2 regions of the Caballeronia sp. LP006 genome follow, and region 2 is predicted to be linked to the other one. Evidence: riboswitches for the same ligand, from Rfam matches in the RefSeq annotation. Region 2 holds a riboswitch; the other holds the start of a gene.

Region 1 (8,474 bases), on a different contig from region 2:
GGCCGTAAGCACCGCCGTGTTCGCCGCGCCCGCCGTCACCACGAAGCCGCCGCCCACCGACAGATACGTCGCCTCGCGCAACGGCTCGCCCCTCGCATCGAATGCGTGCAGCTTCATGCCGTTCGGATGCTCCGGCAACGCCTGCCGATAGAACGCAATGTTCTCCTTCAGCGTGAACGGAATCTTGTGCGTGCCGAGCAGCGCGAGCGTCCTGGACGTGCGTACGGTTTCAAGGCGCGGCGCGATGGTGCCCGCATCGACCGTGTCGGGGGCATCGCCCATCAAGCCGAGCATGACGCCGCGGTCCGTGCCGTGGCCTTTACCCGTCGCACCGAGCGATCCGTACAGCTCGCATTTCACCGATGCCACCGCGTCCAGCAGCCCATCGCGTTCGAGCCCTTGCGCGAACATCAGCGCGGCGCGCATCGGGCCCACGGTATGTGAGCTCGAAGGTCCGATGCCGATCTTGAAGAGGTCGAATACGCTGACTGCCATGAATGCTCCTTGCTTGAGCTGCTTGAGACGGGATCATCGCGCCGGCAACGGCAGACACACCGCGAGCCACGCAGGCGGCGTCGGCGCGAGCCGCAACGCCACCGGCGCATAACGGCCGTCGAGACGCGCCGCGAGATGAAAGAGTTCCGCCGAGTTTTTCGGGTCCCACTGACCCGAGAATCCCGGCAATCCGGCCTCGCGACGCTTGGCATCGAAAGGCACGGTCGAATGCACGAATTCGTCATGCGTGCGGGTGCCGAGCGCATACGGGGTAAGCCAGTTGAGCGCTTGCGCGAGCGTTGCGCCCGACTGCGCGCGCTCCGGCAGCCAGTTGCGGTTATGCCGTCGCGCGGCCAGCGCCGCCGTCACGAGCGGCTGAAGATCGTAGGTGACGTAGCGCAAGGCATCGCGTTCGGCGAAATCGACGGTCGACCCATCCGGCGCGATGTTGTCGCCGATATGCTCGACGAACAGCCGCTGCGCCGCGTTGATGAGCTTGCGGTCGTCGATGGTGAATGCGCCCATCGCCACCAGCTTCACGCGATGACTCTGCCAGTTGTTCCGATACGTGCCCGTGAGCGGGCGCTTCTGCTTGTCCATGTCGGCGACGTAGCCCGTCACCATCTTCGTGATGAACGCGTTCGCCGTGTTGCGCGTCTTCACCGGCAACGCGCTCGCGGTCAGATCGTAGGCGAGGATCAGCGACTCGAAGTTGGTCTCGTCGATCGGATTGAAACTCGGCTGATACGTTGTCGTCCACGCGAACAGAAAGCGGTCGACGAGACGCAGATAACGCTCGTCGCCGGTCGCGCGCCAGGCGAGCGCGGCATCGCGCATCAAGCCGAGATCCTTTTCGGCTTCGATGCTCTCGTCGCGTATGCCTTCGTGCGGCAGCGTGCCTTCGGTATGCAGTTTCGCGAGCGGCTTCGGCTGGTCGTTGACGTGCGATTGCACCATCTGCACGAGCGCCTTCACGCCGGGATCGGCATTGGTGCGCTCGCTCGTCTGCATGGCGGGCGCGGCGCAGAAATTCATCGCCGCATGCGCGGACGGCGCGGCGCAAGCCAACGCCCACAGCATGAATCGCGCGGCATGGAAGCGCTTCGTCTCGTTCACCTCTCGCACCCTTGTCGCCATATGAACTCCCTGTTTTGGCTTTTGGTCCGGGGTGAGATGTTAGCCCTTCTGACTCGCGCTGCAAAACCGCCCGACAATGCTTGACGTTTCCGGGCGGTTCCGCGGTTTTGATCGATTACTCGTCCGTGTACTCCGAGATCGGCACGCACGAGCACATCAGATTGCGGTCGCCATACGCGTTATCCGCGCGGCCAACCGGCGACCAATACTTGCGCGTCACGAGCGACTTCAGCGGATACGCCGCCGCTTCACGCGTGTACTTGTGGTCCCACGCATCCGACGTAACGACCGCCGCCGTGTGCGGCGCGTTCTTCAGCACGTTGTCTTCGCGATCCGCGCTGCCTTCTTCCACCGCGCGAATCTCGTTGCGAATGGCGATCATCGCGTCGATGAAGCGATCCAGCTCTTCCTTCGACTCCGATTCGGTCGGTTCCACCATCAGCGTGCCGGGCACCGGAAAGCTCATCGTCGGCGCGTGGAAGCCGTAGTCGATCAGACGCTTGGCCACGTCTTCCACCGAGATGCCGCTCGATTCCTTGATCGGCCGGACATCGAGAATGCATTCGTGCGCGACGAGCCCGCCCGGCCCGCTATACAGCACCGGATAATGCGGCGCGAGGCGCTTCGCGACGTAGTTAGCCGCGAGAATCGCGCTTGCCGTCGCGGCGGTGAGACCTTCCGCGCCCATCATCGCGATATACATCCACGAGATCGGCAAGATCGCGGCCGAGCCGTAAGGCGCCGACGATACCGCGCCGATGCCCGCGTCATCGCGCTTGTAACCGGTCGAAGCCTGATTCGGCAGAAACTTGGCCAGATGCGCGCCAACCGCTACCGGACCCACGCCCGGTCCGCCGCCGCCGTGCGGAATGCAGAACGTCTTGTGCAAGTTCAGATGCGAGACATCGCCGCCGAACTGGCCGGGCGCGGTGAGGCCGACCATCGCATTCATGTTCGCGCCATCGACATACACCTGGCCGCCGTGCGCGTGCACGATCTCGCAGATTTCGCGGACGTTGCGCTCGAACACGCCATGCGTCGACGGATACGTGATCATGATCGCCGCGAGATTCGCCGAATGCTTTTCGGCCTTCGCCTTCAGGTCTTCGATATCGACGTTGCCGTTCGTATCGCATGCAACGACGACGACCTGCATGCCCGCCATCTGCGCCGAAGCCGGATTCGTGCCGTGCGCGGACGCCGGAATCAGACACACGTTGCGATGCCCTTCGCCGCGCGACTCGTGATACGCGTGAATGATGAGCAAGCCGGCGTATTCGCCCTGCGAACCGGCGTTCGGCTGCAACGACACCGCCGCATAGCCGGTGCACGCGACGAGCATCTGTTCGAGCTGATCGATCATCGTGCGATAGCCGACCGTCTGTTCCGCCGGCGCGAATGGATGAATCTGCGCGAACTCGGGCCACGTCACCGGCAGCATTTCGGAGGTCGCGTTGAGCTTCATCGTGCAGGAGCCGAGCGGGATCATCGTGCGGTCGAGCGCGAGGTCCTTGTCCGCGAGACTGCGCAGATAGCGCAGCATTTCGTGCTCGGAATGATGGCGATTGAAAACCGGATGCGTGAGGTATTCGCTCGTGCGCTTGAGATCTGCGGGCAATGAATCGGCAAGCGATGCATCGAGCGCGTCGATATCGAACGTTTCGTTCTTGCCCGCGACTTCGGCGAACAGCGCGAAGAGCTTCGTGAGATCGTCGCGCGTCGTGGTTTCATCGAGCGACACACCGACGCGATTCGCGCTCACATGACGCAGATTCACATGCGCGGCGTAAGCGGCCTGATGCAGCGCGTTGGTGCTCGCGCCGCTTTCGATGGTCACGGTATCGAAGAACGTGTCGTTGGTCAGCGCGTAGCCGAGCTTTCGCACGCCCGCCGCGAACACCGACGCGACGCGATTCACGCGCAGCGCAATGGTCTTGAGACCCTGCGGGCCGTGATAGACCGCGTACATGCTCGCCATGATCGCGAGCAGCGCCTGCGCCGTGCAGACATTCGACGTCGCCTTTTCGCGGCGGATATGCTGTTCGCGCGTTTGCAGCGCGAGACGCAGCGCGGAATTGCCTTGCGCGTCGATAGTCACGCCGACGAGACGGCCCGGCATCTGACGCTTGAATTCGTCGCGCACGGCCATGTACGCCGCGTGCGGACCGCCGAAGCCGACCGGCACGCCGAAACGCTGCGTATTGCCGATAGCCACGTCCGCGCCCCATTCGCCCGGCGGCGTGATGAGCGTGAGCGCCAGCAAGTCGGCTGCGGCGATCACGTAACCGCCCGCCGCATGCACCGCTTCGGCGAGCGCGCGGTAGTCGCGAACGTCGCCATACGCGCCGGGATATTGCAGCAGCACGCCGAATGCGTTCGCGCTCGCGGCATCCGCGGCCGGTCCCACGTGCACGTCGATGCCCGCCGGCTTAGCGCGTGTCTTCACCACTTCGATGGTCTGCGGCAGCACGTCGTCGGCCACATAGAACAGGTTCGATTTCGGCTTGCCGACGCGTTGCAGAAGCGTCATGGCTTCGGCGGCGGCGGTGGCTTCGTCGAGCAGCGACGCGTTCGAGATGGCAAGGCCCGTGAGATCCATCACCATCTGCTGAAAGTTCAGAAGCGCTTCCAGACGCCCTTGCGAAATCTCGGGCTGATACGGCGTATAAGCCGTGTACCACGCCGGATTTTCCAGCACGTTGCGCAGGATCACGCCCGGCGTGTGCGTGCCGTAATAACCCTGGCCGATATACGTGCGAAACACGAGATTCTCGTTCGCCAGCTTGCGCAGCGACGCGAGCGCTTCCGCTTCGCTTTTCGGCTGCGTGAACGCGCCGAGCGGCAGCGTTTCCTGACGGCGGATCGATTCCGGAATCACCGCGTCGATGAACGCCGCGCGCGATGCGAACCCGAGCGCGTCGAGCATGGCGCGCTGGTCGGCATCGTCGGGACCGATGTGCCGTGCCGCGAATGCGTCATGGCATTCGAGCGCGGCGAGGGACAGGGAGGTGCGGTTCATCAGGTGATCCGGATGTTCGAGCTTCATGTGAATTCCTGCAAAGCGGCCGGTTGGAAACGCAACCGCTTTCGTCATTGAGATGAGTTATTCGCCGATCGACTTGCCGTAGCCTTCGGCGTCGAGCAGCTTGTCGAGACTGGCGTCGGCGGCCGGCTTGATCTTGAAGAGCCAGCTTTCGTACGGTGCGCCATTCACCGAATCCGGCGACGAAGTCAACGCGTCGTTCGCCGCGACGACTTCGCCCGACACCGGCGCGTAAATATCGGATGCCGCTTTCACGGATTCGATCACCGCGATGGCGTCGCCCGCCGCGACTGCCTTGCCCGCCGCGGGCAGTTCGACGAACACGATGTCGCCCAGCGCTTCCTGCGCGTGATCGGTAATGCCGATGGTCAGTGTGCCGTCGGATTCGGCGCGGACCCATTCATGCGATTCGGTATATTTCAGATCGGCCGGGATGCTCATTGGATGCTCCTTGCGTAATTCGTTCGTGGGGTTCGTGATCGGATGGCGCGCGCCACGTTCGTCCGCTGTCGGGCCTCAAAGGCTCACGAGCGTCTTGCCGTTGCGCACGAACGGAAGTTTTACCACGCGCGCGGCAACTTGCTTGTCGCGGATGAGCACTTGCACCGTATCGCCGATCGCCACTTGCGTCGGGACGCGAGCGAACGCAATCGACTCCTGCATCGACGGCGAAAACGTGCCGCTCGTGATCTCGCCTTCGCCGTGCGCCGTGACGACCTTCTGATGCGCGCGCAGCACGCCAGCCGCACGCCCGTTCTCCTTGATGAGCACGAGCCCGACGAAGTTCGACTGCGAGCCGTTCGCTTCGAGCGCGGCGCGGCCGACGAAATCGCGCGGGGTTTTCAGGTCGACAGTCCAGGCGAGGCCGGCATCGAGCGGCGACACGGTTTCATCCATGTCCTGGCCGTAGAGATTCATGCCGGCTTCGAGACGCAAGGTGTCGCGTGCGCCGAGGCCTGCGGGCTTCACGCCGGCTTCACGGAGCGCGTTCCACAGCGCTTCCACGTGTGTGGCGGAAACCACGATCTCGAAGCCGTCCTCGCCCGTGTAGCCAGTGCGCGCAAGCATCAGTTCGCCGAAGGGCGTGGTTGCGAACTTCGCCGCATTGAAGGGTTTGAGCGATTCGGTTTCGGCGCGCGTCTGCGGCAGCACTTGCCAGACCTTTTCGCGTGCATTCGGACCTTGCACCGCGATGATGCCGAAATCGCCGCGCGGGCGGATCGACAGATCGAAACCACCTTCCGCGTTCAGTTGCTGGAACCACGCGATGTCTTTATCCGCCGTGCTCGCGTTCACGACCACGCGGAAACTCGTTTCGGAGAAGTAGTAGACGATCAGATCGTCGATGACGCCGCCGTCGGTCTTGAGCAGGCACGAATACAGTGCGCGACCGGGCGTCGTCAGCTTGTCGACGTTATTGGCGATGGCGTGCAGAAAGAAGGGCCGAACGGCGTCGCCTTCGAAATCGACGACGCGCATGTGCGATACGTCGAACATGCCCGCGTCGGTTCGGACGGCGTGATGTTCGTCGATTTGCGAACCGTAGTTGACGGGCATGTCCCAGCCGCCGAAATCGACCATGCGCGCGTTGAGCGCGAGGTGGGCGGCATGCAAGGGCGTGTGTTGAAGAGCGGTCATCGGGGCCTCGGTTCGCGAAACAAAAAAGGCCACGCAGCGCGCAGATATCTGCCTTCGCCGCGGACTATGCCTTTGCTCGCTGACTTTCAGCAGCGCAAAGCGCATACCGGCTGGCGGTTGCGATGCGTGACCCCTCTGTCCTCGGTACCTGAGAGATTGCGCGGATCAAAAAAATCCGTCGCGCGCCCCTTCGGTGGGCTGCTGACATCGTTCGATGCCGCTGCCGCTCTCCAGAGTGCGAAAAAATTGCCCGAAAGGGCGATTTCTTCGACGCGGCCGGTCCTTTTGCCTGAGAGTTTGTGGGTGTGCCCCTTCGGCGGCGCGGCTCGCTTGTCGATTTTGGAATCGACAGAAGCCACGCGCTCTCCCGACGCGTGCGGCCGAATTTACGCGACCGAATTAGGCTTGTCAAACGGATTCGGACGGGGCTGAGTGTGCGGTGGAGCGGGTTGTGGCTGGCGACGATGCCTCGCCATGCGTCGGCCTCAGAACGTCGTTGACAGGGTCGAGTTGATTTGCCCCTGAAATGTATCGGTTTTCGGCAAGAACGCCAGACAGTTCGCGACGAGGTCGGTGGCGTCGTGCTGACTAAACGGCTTCGTGAGATGGTAATCCGCGTGCGTACGCACTTTTTTTAGGTCGATGAGCACGTAGGCCAGCGCGCGGCCTTTGTTCCCTACGGTCATGAGCCGATTTGTCAGCCGTTCATGTTGACCGGCAACCTCGCGCGTTGACGGCAAGCAGGCGTCCGCCACGGCAAGCGTTTTGTGATAAGCGGCGTAATAAGCTCGCGACGCGCCGGATCGCCATTCGCATTCGCTATTGCCTGCCGACAACTGCTGCGCCAGATGCAGAAGATCGGAAACCTCGATGCTCATTGCACCACCTCCATTAGCGCACTGCGGGAGGCAAGCGCACTAAGCGAACCAACAGGGCGACAGACGAAGGTAATCACCTCTGGGTACGCGTTATCGAAGGTCGTGGTCAATGCCCCGGCAATCGCAAAGTTGACGTTTCCACACTGGCTTGCAGTTTCGTCGACATAAAGCTCGTATCTCGTTGTGTCGTCGTAAATCATCAACCTGCTGCCGCGAATCATGCAGCCTTGCGAGCGGATTGCTTCGACCGCCGTTTCCAACAAAGCAAGCCGTTGCTCGGCATCGACGCCGCAACGAAGAAAGATCTGTGCCGTCGCTTCGATGTCGCGCGGTAGCTCCGCATCGCCTTCGGCAACGGTTGCATTGAGATCATGAGCAAGCATGATTGCCGCCGCCTCTTCGGCATGCAGCGCCGTGACGAATACACGAGCTGCCTTGATCCGGCTTGTCGGGTCGCTACGCTGCGTATCGGCGAGCAAGCGCGCGTAGTTCACCGCCATGCGCGGCTCTCCGAGACGCACATTAGCGACGCCACATTGGTCAGAATGGTGACGTCATGCCTCGCCAATGCCTGCGCGGCTTCGGAGCAACGAACGCATTCGTCGCGATCACCACGGAGGAACGCGGTGAATGCGAGTACGAGCCAACATATCTCAGGACGTTCGCGGCCCTTGCTCAAGAACGCAAGCGCTTCTCGCTCGATGCGCCTTACCTGGAATTCGTTGCTCTGCGCCGTGATCACCATATCGATCAGATCGCATAGCCACTCTGTTGCAACAGCTTTCGGGACATTCAAGGGAACGCACTCCGGATATTCGTTTGCGGTCGATTCGAAATACTACCGCCTCGATCGCGCCAGGCGTTTGTCTCTTTAATGTGAATTAAATGCCCCTGCTGGAAGGCACGGAATTATTGCCGCAATCGTTCGAGTGAGCGCAAAGGCCGCTTCGTCAATGTCGAACAAACTCCACCCGCCGCCCTTCCTTTTCACTCTGAATGGCCAGCTCGATGATCGCCATCACATCCACCGCATCCTGCGGCTTAACGGGGAACGGTTTGCCGTCCAACACGGCCCCCGCCAACGCCCGATAAAGCTCCACATACGCTCCGTCGCGGGTGGCGAAAGCCTGACGCAGATCGTGATCGCCATCGACTTCGCGCAGCAAGCCCGGCGGGTTCTTGCCGAATTCCGAATGCCCCGGCCGCATGCCGGAGCGCAGTTGATCTTCCTGCACATCGAGCCCGCTCTTCACATAGCTGCCGCGCGTGCCGTGAATCGTGAA
Region 2 (8,474 bases):
GCATCACGATGGAACTTGGCGGCCACGGTCCGGTGATCGTGTGCGAAGACGCGGATCTCGAATCGGCCGCATCAGCGCTCGCGATGGCGAAATTCCGCAACGCGGGACAAGTGTGCGTGGCACCGACGCGTTTCATCGTCCACGAAGCCGTGTACGCGGAATTTACCGATCTGTTCACGAAGAAGGCGCAGGCGCTGAAGATCGGCGACGGTCTCGACGCGGGCACGACCATGGGCCCGCTCATCAACGAACGTCGCCGCGCGAGCGTCGAGCGGCTGATTGCTGATGCGGTGGAAAAGGGTGCATCGCTCAAATGCGGCGGCGAGCGGATCGCAGGCGATGGCTTCTTCTTCCAGCCGACCGTGCTCGCCGATGTCACCACGGAGATGGTCGCGATGAACGAAGAGCCGTTCGGCCCCATCGCGCTGTTCATGTCGTATTCGAAGCTCGACGATGCCATCGCCGAAGCAAATCGTCTGCCCTTCGGACTCGCGGCCTACGTCTGGACGCGCGATGCAAAGAAAGCATCGGCGCTGGGACGCGGCATCGAGTCGGGCATGGTCACGATCAACCATTTGGGCATCGCTCTGCCGGAAACGCCGTATGGCGGGATCCGTGAATCCGGCTATGGATCGGAAGGCGGTCCCGAGGCGGTGGAAGCGTATCTCAACACCAAGTTCGTATCTCATCTGAGCGAGTAATGCCATGAACAACGATCAAGCGTTTCGTGAGGCAATGGCGCGCTTTCCCGGTGCCGTCACGGCAATCACGACGGCCGAGGCGGGCGAGCCGCTTGGCTTTATTGCCACCGCCGTATGCAGCCTGTCGATGGACCCGCCTTCGGTCGTCGTATGCGTCAACAAGTCCGTATCAGCGCACGACGTGATCCTGCATCAGGGCTTTTTCGCGGTGAACGTGCTGACCGCCAATCACGCCGATATCGTCAAGCGCTTCGGCGAACGCAAGGGCTCGGCGCGCTTCGCAGGCACCGAGTGGGTCGCGGGCGACACGGGCGCGCCGCTGATCGTGGGCGCGCGCGTGAGTTTGGACTGCACCCTGGCCAAGGCGCACGACGGTTTCTCGCACACGATTCTCGTGGGCGTGGTCGAGCGTGTCGTGCTGCCTGACGTGCGCGAGGGGCATTGCCTGCTGTGGCAGGGGCGCAGTTTCCACAAGGCGATCGAACTGGTCTGATGCATGTCGGAACGGGAGGCGAAGGTGAAAGCGCAGGTGAAGGTGTATGTCGAGAACTACAACCGCGATCGGCAGTATTCGATCTCGCACGAACAGGTCGAACGGTGTCTGGCTGCCGTCGGAGTGACAGGTGAAATCACACCCGCGTGGCATGAGGAGCCGGATCTGAAGGCGCTCGCCGATGCACAGTTTCTTGTCGCGCCGCGCTTCAACCCGTCGCTGATCGCTCAGCACGGAAAGGCGCTTAAGCTGGCGCACTGTATCAACGCGGGCGTAGAGCGTTGTATGCCGCTCGACTGGCTGCCGCACGACGCGGTGCTCACCAACAGCAGCGGCATCCATGCAGCCAAGGCGGCGGAATACGGGTTGATGGCGCTTTTGATGCTCAACACGCGCATGCCGCGCTTCGCGACGGATCAGGGAGGCCAGCGCTGGCAGCCGGTTTACTCCACGCCAATGGCGGGCAAACGCGTAGTCATTGTCGGCACCGGCGGCGTGGGCAGTGCGGTTGCAAAAGCGGCGCGCGGCGCGGCGTTGCATGTGACGGGTGTGAGTCGCTCGGGCGTACCGGTCGATGGTTTCCACGCGGTCGCGACTTCTCACGAACTGGACAACGTACTCGCACAAGCCGATTTCGTTGTGCTTGCGTGTCCGCTGACCAACCAGACGCATGGACTGATGTCGCGGGCGCGGCTCAAATCGCTGAAGCCGGGCTGCGGCATCGTGAACCTAGCTCGGGGCGGTGTCATCGATTACGTAGCGACGGCCGATCTGCTCGCGAGCGGCCATCTGAGCGGCTGCATCGCCGATGTGTTCGACCCCGAGCCCCTCCCGTGGAACTCGTTTCTATGGACGACGCCGGGCTTCTGCGTCACGCCGCATATCTCATGCGATTCGCCTGCCGGTTATGTAGAAGCCGGTCTGGCGATCTTCGCCAATAACGTTCAGCGGTTCCTGCAAGGACGGGAGTTGCTCAACGTAGTGGATGCGCGCCATCAGTACTAGCAGAAAGGGTGCGCTCGATGTGGCCGGCGTCATGCCGGCTTTTTTGTGTCTTTTCCTTTACCGCAACGAGACGACAAGATGAAAAAAAGCAGCATCGCAGGGACGATTGCATTGGCATTGAGCGCGCCCGCGGCTTACGCGCAGAGTTCGGTCACCTTGTACGGCATCATCGATACGGGCATCGACTACATCCACAACAGCGGCGGTCAGGCATCGCAATGGCGCATGCAGACCAGCAACCTGAACGGCGCGCAGTGGGGCCTGAAAGGCACAGAAGATCTCGGCGGCGGACTGAGCGCGATCTTCCAGATCGAGAACGGCTTCGACAGCAGCAACGGACAACTCGGCTTCGGCGGCCGCGAGTTTGGTCGGCAGGCGTTCGTCGGCGTCGCGAGCACGACGCTCGGCACGCTCTCGCTTGGACGCCAGTACGATCCGGTGACCGATCTGGTTCAGCCGCTCACGGCGGACTCGTTCAGCGGCTGGTTTGCGACACCCGGCGATATCGACAATTACGACGACAGCGCGCGCTTCTCCAATGCGGTGAAGTGGGTCAGCCCGACGTGGGGCGGCGTGACGGTTGAGGGCCTTTATGCGCTCGGCGGCGTGGCCGGCTCGACCGGATCGGGTCAGAGCTGGAGTGCGGCCGCGACGTATGCCGCATCCAGCTTCAACGTGGCGGGCGGTTATCTGCATATCGACAACGGCAACGCGGCGGTCGTCGCGCGCGGCACATCGACGGCCGATACCTTGTTCAACTCGCCGGTGAACGCGGCTTATGCATCGGCGCGCAGCATCAATATCGCGCGCGTGGGCGGCAATGCGCTTTTCGGTGCACTGACGGTCGGCGCGGCGTATAGCTATTCGCGCTACGAAGCGGACGCACAATCGAGCTTCGGCGATGCCGAGAAGTATCACAATGTCTCGGTGTACGGGAGCTATATGTTCGCGCCGGATTTTCAGGTGATCGGCGCGTACAACTACACGCGCGCCCTCGGCGATTCGTCGGCGAAATATCACCAGTTCAATGTCGGCGTGGACTATCTTCTGAGCAAGCGCACGGACCTGTATGCACTGGCGGGCTATCAGCACGCGCTGGGGCAGAACGGACAGGGCTCAGCGGAAGCGTCGATCGGCTCGTTCGGTTTTGCGGCCGGCAAGAGCACGCAGGAAATGGCGGCGGTCGGCATTCGCCACAAATTTTGAACGCGGACGGTCGCGTCTCATCGGCGGGCGCGATCGTCGCATAGCTGAGACAAACCGAGAATGTCGTCGCTGCGCTCGTAAAAAGACGATACGAAACAAAGGCTTGGCGAGGCCGCTGAGATTGGCCCGCACATTGCTTTATCTACGCAGAACGTTGATGCAGCACCCGACAGTGCAGAATTCAGGAGGAAGTGACGTGGTTGACTACATTGTTGTCGGCGGTGGTCCCGCCGGATGCGCGACGGCCGGCCGGCTGAGCGAAGACGCTTCGACATCCGTACTGCTGTTCGAACAGGGGCCGCGTGATACCAATCCGTACATCCATATGCCGGCCACGTACTTCAAGACGGCAAAGGGCAATCTGCTCACGCGCTATCGCCTGCAGCCGCAGCGTCATCAGAACATGGTCACGCCGGAGATCGTGCAGGGCCGCGTGCTCGGCGGCGGCAGTTCAGTGAACGCGATGGTCTACATGCGCGGCTGTCCCGAAGACTACGACGGCTGGGCCGCCATGGGTTGCGATGGCTGGTCGTATCGCGACGTGCTACCGTGGTTCAAGAAGGCCGAGGACAACGAGCGCTTCGCGGGCGAGGCGCACGGCGTGGGCGGGCCGCTGGGCGTCTCCGATCAACGCTATACGCATTATCTGACCAAGGCGTGGCTGCGCGCGTGTCAGGAAATGGGCATCAACTACAACCCGGATTTCAACTCGGGCAAGCAGGCCGGCTGCGGTCTCTATCAGACGACCACGCGCGACGGTAAGCGATGCAGCGCCGCCACCGCTTATCTTAAGCCCGCGCGCGATCGCAAGAATCTGACTGTTAAAACGGATTCGCGCGTGCTGCGCGTGGTAGTCGAGAAGGGCCGGGCGATCGGCGTCGAATATCTTGAAGGCACGGAGCGCAAATTCGTGCGTGCCGAACGCGAAGTGATCGTGTCGGCGGGCGCCATCGGGTCGCCGCATTTGCTGATGCTCTCTGGCATTGGGCCGGCGGAGCATCTGCGCAGCGTGGGCGTGCCTGTCGTACACGATCTGCCGGGTGTTGGCGAGAACCTTCAGGATCATATGGACATGTTCCTGATTTACGATCTGACCGGGCCGCATAGCTACGACAAGTACAAGAAGCTGCACAATCAGGCGCTCGCCGGACTGGAATACGCGCTGTTCAAGACTGGGCCGGTGGCATCGAACATTTGCGAAGGCGCGCTGCTCTGGTACGGCGACCAGAACGATCCGCTGCCCAATCTTCAGTATCACTTCCTGCCGGGTGCGGGTGTCGAGGAGGGCGCGGATCAGTCGCCGAGCGGCAACGGTCTCACGCTCAACGTGTATCAGACGCGGCCGCGTTCGCGCGGCACGGTGCGCTTAAAGAGCGGTGATCCTTCCGTGCCGCCGCTGGTCGACCCGAACTACCTGTCCGATCCCTACGATGCCGAAGTGCTCGCGGAAGGCGTGCGGATCGGTCAGGAAACGCTCGCACAAAGCGCGCTGAGCAAGTTTGTGCGCGCGCCGTACCGGCCGGGACGCATTCTGACGAGCAAGGAAGAGCGCATTCGCTTCGTGAGGGAAACGGGGCAGGGCGCGCTGCATCCGTCGGGCGCATGCCGCATGGGCGTGGACGAACTGGCCGTGGTCGATCCGACCTTCCGCCTGCACGGCATCGAGGGCCTGCGCGTTGCCGATACGTCGATCATGCCGAAGCTGGTGTCGGGCAATACGAACGCTCCTTCGATGATGCTCGGCGAGCGGCTCGCGCACTTCATCAAGACGAATGCGCGTTCGGCTGCGACCCCTTCTGTGGAAGTGGATCTGAGCGTGTATCGCAGTGAAAAGGTCGTGTCGTGAATATTGACTGCGTAGAATAAATACCTCATCGCGCAGCATGGGAGAGACCATCGTCGGGCATTTGGCCCAGATGGCGCCGACGGAGCAACCGCCCCGGAAACTCTCAGGCAAAAGGACCGTGCAGCGCGGATATCACATCTGGAGAGCGGCGCAGCAGTGCGCCCGCCGAAGGAGATTTGCGGCATTGCCCGCAATTTAAACTCTCAGGCAAATGGGACAGATGGGGCTTCCTCGCCGCCGTTTTGGCGCGTGGCAAGGAATCTCACATTGGACCTTTACAAATGGAACGAATCGCCATCATCGGCGCCGGCATCACGGGCGTCTCGACTGCCTACGCCCTCGCACAACGCGGCCACGACGTGACCGTGTTCGAGCGCCATCGCTATGCGGCAATGGAAACATCGTTTGCCAACGGTGGACAGCTTTCAGCCAGCAACGCGGAAGTGTGGAACAGCACGGCCACCGTGCTCAAGGGCATCAAATGGATGCTGCGCTCGGATGCACCGCTGCTGCTCAATCCCAGGCCTTCCTGGCACAAGTACTCGTGGATCGGCGAGTTTCTCGGCCAGATTTCGAACTATCGCCACAACACCATTGAAACCGTGCGGCTCGCCATCGAAGCGCGCGAGCATCTGTTCTCGGTGGCGCAGCGCGAGGGCATCGAGTTCGATTTGGAGCGGCGCGGCATCCTGCACGTGTACGAGGATCGTAAGGGCTTCGAGGCGGCATCGAAGGTCAATCTCTTGTATCGCGAAGGCGGGCTGGACCGACGCGCGGTGACGGCGGGCGAGATCGAGTCGATCGAACCGGCGATTCGCGGCAGCTTCTACGGCGGCTTCTTCACGCCGTCGGATTCCACCGGTGATATCCACAAATTCACGCGCGGTCTGGCGCAGGCGTGCGTGCGCAAGGGCGTGGAATTCCGCTTCGATTCGGAAATTACGCAGATCACGCAATCCGTTGACGGCATCCGCCTCGACGTAAGCCGCGCCGTGGCATCCGAAGAACACCGCTTCGACAAGCTCGTTATTTGCGCGGGCGTGGGCAGCCGCCAGTTCGCGTCGATGCTGGGCGATCACGTTAACGTGTATCCGGTGAAAGGCTATTCGATCACCGTCTTTCTCGACGATTCGGACAGCCAGAACGGCGCGCCTTGGGTCAGTCTGCTCGATGATGCGGCGAAAATCGTCACCAGCCGTCTGGGAAGCGACCGCTTCCGCGTAGCTGGCACGGCGGAAATTAACGGCGTCAACCGCGATATCCGCGCGGACCGCATCGTGCCGCTGGTCGATTGGGTGCGCCGCTATTTCCCCGAAATCTCGACATCGCGCGTGATTCCGTGGACCGGCTTGCGTCCGATGCTGCCTAGCATGTTGCCGCGCGTGGGCGCGGGCAAGCGGCCGGGCGTGTTCTACAACACCGGACACGGCCATCTGGGCTGGACGCTTTCCATGGCGACCGCAGAGATCCTGGCGTCCGTGCTCGAAGCATCGCAGGACCAGCGCAGCGCCGTCGCGACCATTTAGTCGTTCTTTCATCATACGACCGGGAGCCGGAAACGGTTTCGGGTCGGGTCGGGTCGGGCGCAGCGAATGATACTTTGGGTAACGAAATAAATAGCCAATGTCGCACCGATGCGATTCGGGCATCGCACTCATGAGACAACACCCAGAATGCATCGAACGATTTAATCAAAAAAGCACCTCTCCAACAAAGACATAAATCGAAAAAAAACCATTGGCGCGGGTTTTGCAGCAAGGGACGTACGGGGTTAGCAAGGTTTTAGCGTCCGGTTTCAAAGGAGGCGCCGACGTTGAATATGACGGCGGCGATAAGAGAAATATCGGCACGTTCGTCCGGCAACATTATTTCCGGACGGACTCGGGAGCGTTTGGAGGAGCACTGTGGCAAATCATCATCACCGCTCGGATTCCGAGCATCTTGCATCATTAGGATACGAGCAGAAGTTCGAGCGGAGCATGTCGCTCTGGTCGAATCTCGCGCTGGGATTTCTTTATCTGTCGCCGTTGGTCAGTGTCGTTTCGATGTTCGCGCAAGGCCTGTCCACGGCAGGCCCGCCGTCCATGTTCTGGATCATCATCGTCGGATGCGGGCAATTGCTGGTGGCGCTGGTGTTCAGTGAAGTGGTCGCACAGTATCCGATTGCGGGTGGCCTCTATCAGTGGGCCAGACGGCTGTGGAACGGGCAGTATGCGTGGCTGCTGTCGTGGATCTATCTGTCCTGCGTGATTGTGGCGATTGCGACTACGGCAATCTTTGGTTCGGGCTTTGTCGCGAATCTGTTCGTGGGGACGAAAGAGCATCCGGTTGTCGCCATCACGCCGGGCATGACCGCGTGTGTGGCGGCCGGCATGTTGCTACTCGGGATGATCCTTAATTTCACGGGGACAAAAACACTGGCACGTATCGCGGGGGCGGGACTCGCCGCCGAATTGCTCGGCGTGATCGCAGTGGGACTGTATCTGCTGATCTTCGAACGCAAGCATTCGTTTTCGGTGTTCTTCGACACGATGGGCACGTCGATTAACGGTAACTATATGCCGGCCTTCATCGGCGCGGCGCTCGTCGGTCTGTTCATGGTGTACGGCTTCGAAGCATGCGGCGAAGTGGCCGAAGAAGTTCCAAATCCCGGCCGCCAGATCCCTAAGGCGATGATGCTGACGGTGGTGGTGGGATGCGGATCGGCCATTTTCTCCTTCGCGGGCTATGTGCTCGCCGCGCCCGATCTCACGCTGATCGTGGCGGGCAAGGTGCTCGATCCGATCCCCGAGATTCTTTATCACACCATCGGCTTCTGGGGACTCAAGGCGTTTCAGGCCGTGGCGCTGCTGTCGTTCCTTGCGTGCGTGATGGGGCAGCAAGCCTCCGCAAGCCGCCTCGTCTATTCGTTCGCACGGGACAACATGTTCCCCGGCTCGGCGGTGTTTGCGAAGATGATGAATCACACGCCGGTATGGGCCAACGTCGCGGTCAATTCGCTGTCCGCGCTGCTGATCGTGCTGGTGTATTGCGTGCCGAGTTCGCTATTCCGTATCGCTGGCATGCAGATGTTGGCGGGGTACATCGCGTTTCAGATGGTCGTCATTGCGGCGCTTCGTGCCCGTGCGAAGGGACGGAAGCCGGCCGGTTCGTTCAGCCTTGGCAAGTGGGGCCTCGCGGTGAATGTCGGCGCGTTGATCTACGGCATCTTCGCGTGCGTCGT

The links. Region 2 has a riboswitch for glycine ahead of P9250_RS32500 (D-amino acid dehydrogenase). Riboswitches for the same ligand answer to the same signal wherever they lie in the genome.
Region 1: linked by a shared signal. The riboswitch ahead of gcvT (glycine cleavage system aminomethyltransferase GcvT) and the one ahead of P9250_RS32500 (D-amino acid dehydrogenase) in region 2 are both predicted to bind glycine.

Annotation. Positions count from the first base shown of each region.
Region 1 covers NZ_JARTVW010000005.1:285,703-294,176, forward strand. The annotation lists gene P9250_RS18025 (L-serine ammonia-lyase) at 1-495, opposite strand, end outside; gene P9250_RS18030 (alginate lyase family protein) at 529-1,575, opposite strand; gene gcvP (aminomethyl-transferring glycine dehydrogenase) at 1,748-4,678, opposite strand; gene gcvH (glycine cleavage system protein GcvH) at 4,736-5,116, opposite strand; gene gcvT (glycine cleavage system aminomethyltransferase GcvT) at 5,192-6,313, opposite strand; glycine riboswitch at 6,439-6,557, opposite strand; glycine riboswitch at 6,580-6,693, opposite strand; gene P9250_RS18050 (hypothetical protein) at 6,799-7,191, opposite strand; gene P9250_RS18055 (hypothetical protein) at 7,188-7,691, opposite strand; gene P9250_RS18060 (hypothetical protein) at 7,748-7,954, shown strand; gene P9250_RS18065 (oxidoreductase) at 8,142-8,474, opposite strand, start outside.
Region 2 covers NZ_JARTVW010000006.1:422,622-431,095, reverse strand. The annotation lists gene P9250_RS32525 (NAD-dependent succinate-semialdehyde dehydrogenase) at 1-701, shown strand, start outside; gene P9250_RS32520 (flavin reductase family protein) at 706-1,194, shown strand; gene P9250_RS32515 (NAD(P)-dependent oxidoreductase) at 1,198-2,199, shown strand; gene P9250_RS32510 (porin) at 2,278-3,405, shown strand; gene P9250_RS32505 (GMC family oxidoreductase N-terminal domain-containing protein) at 3,602-5,251, shown strand; glycine riboswitch at 5,280-5,380, shown strand; glycine riboswitch at 5,381-5,481, shown strand; gene P9250_RS32500 (D-amino acid dehydrogenase) at 5,533-6,777, shown strand; gene P9250_RS32495 (APC family permease) at 7,231-8,474, shown strand, end outside.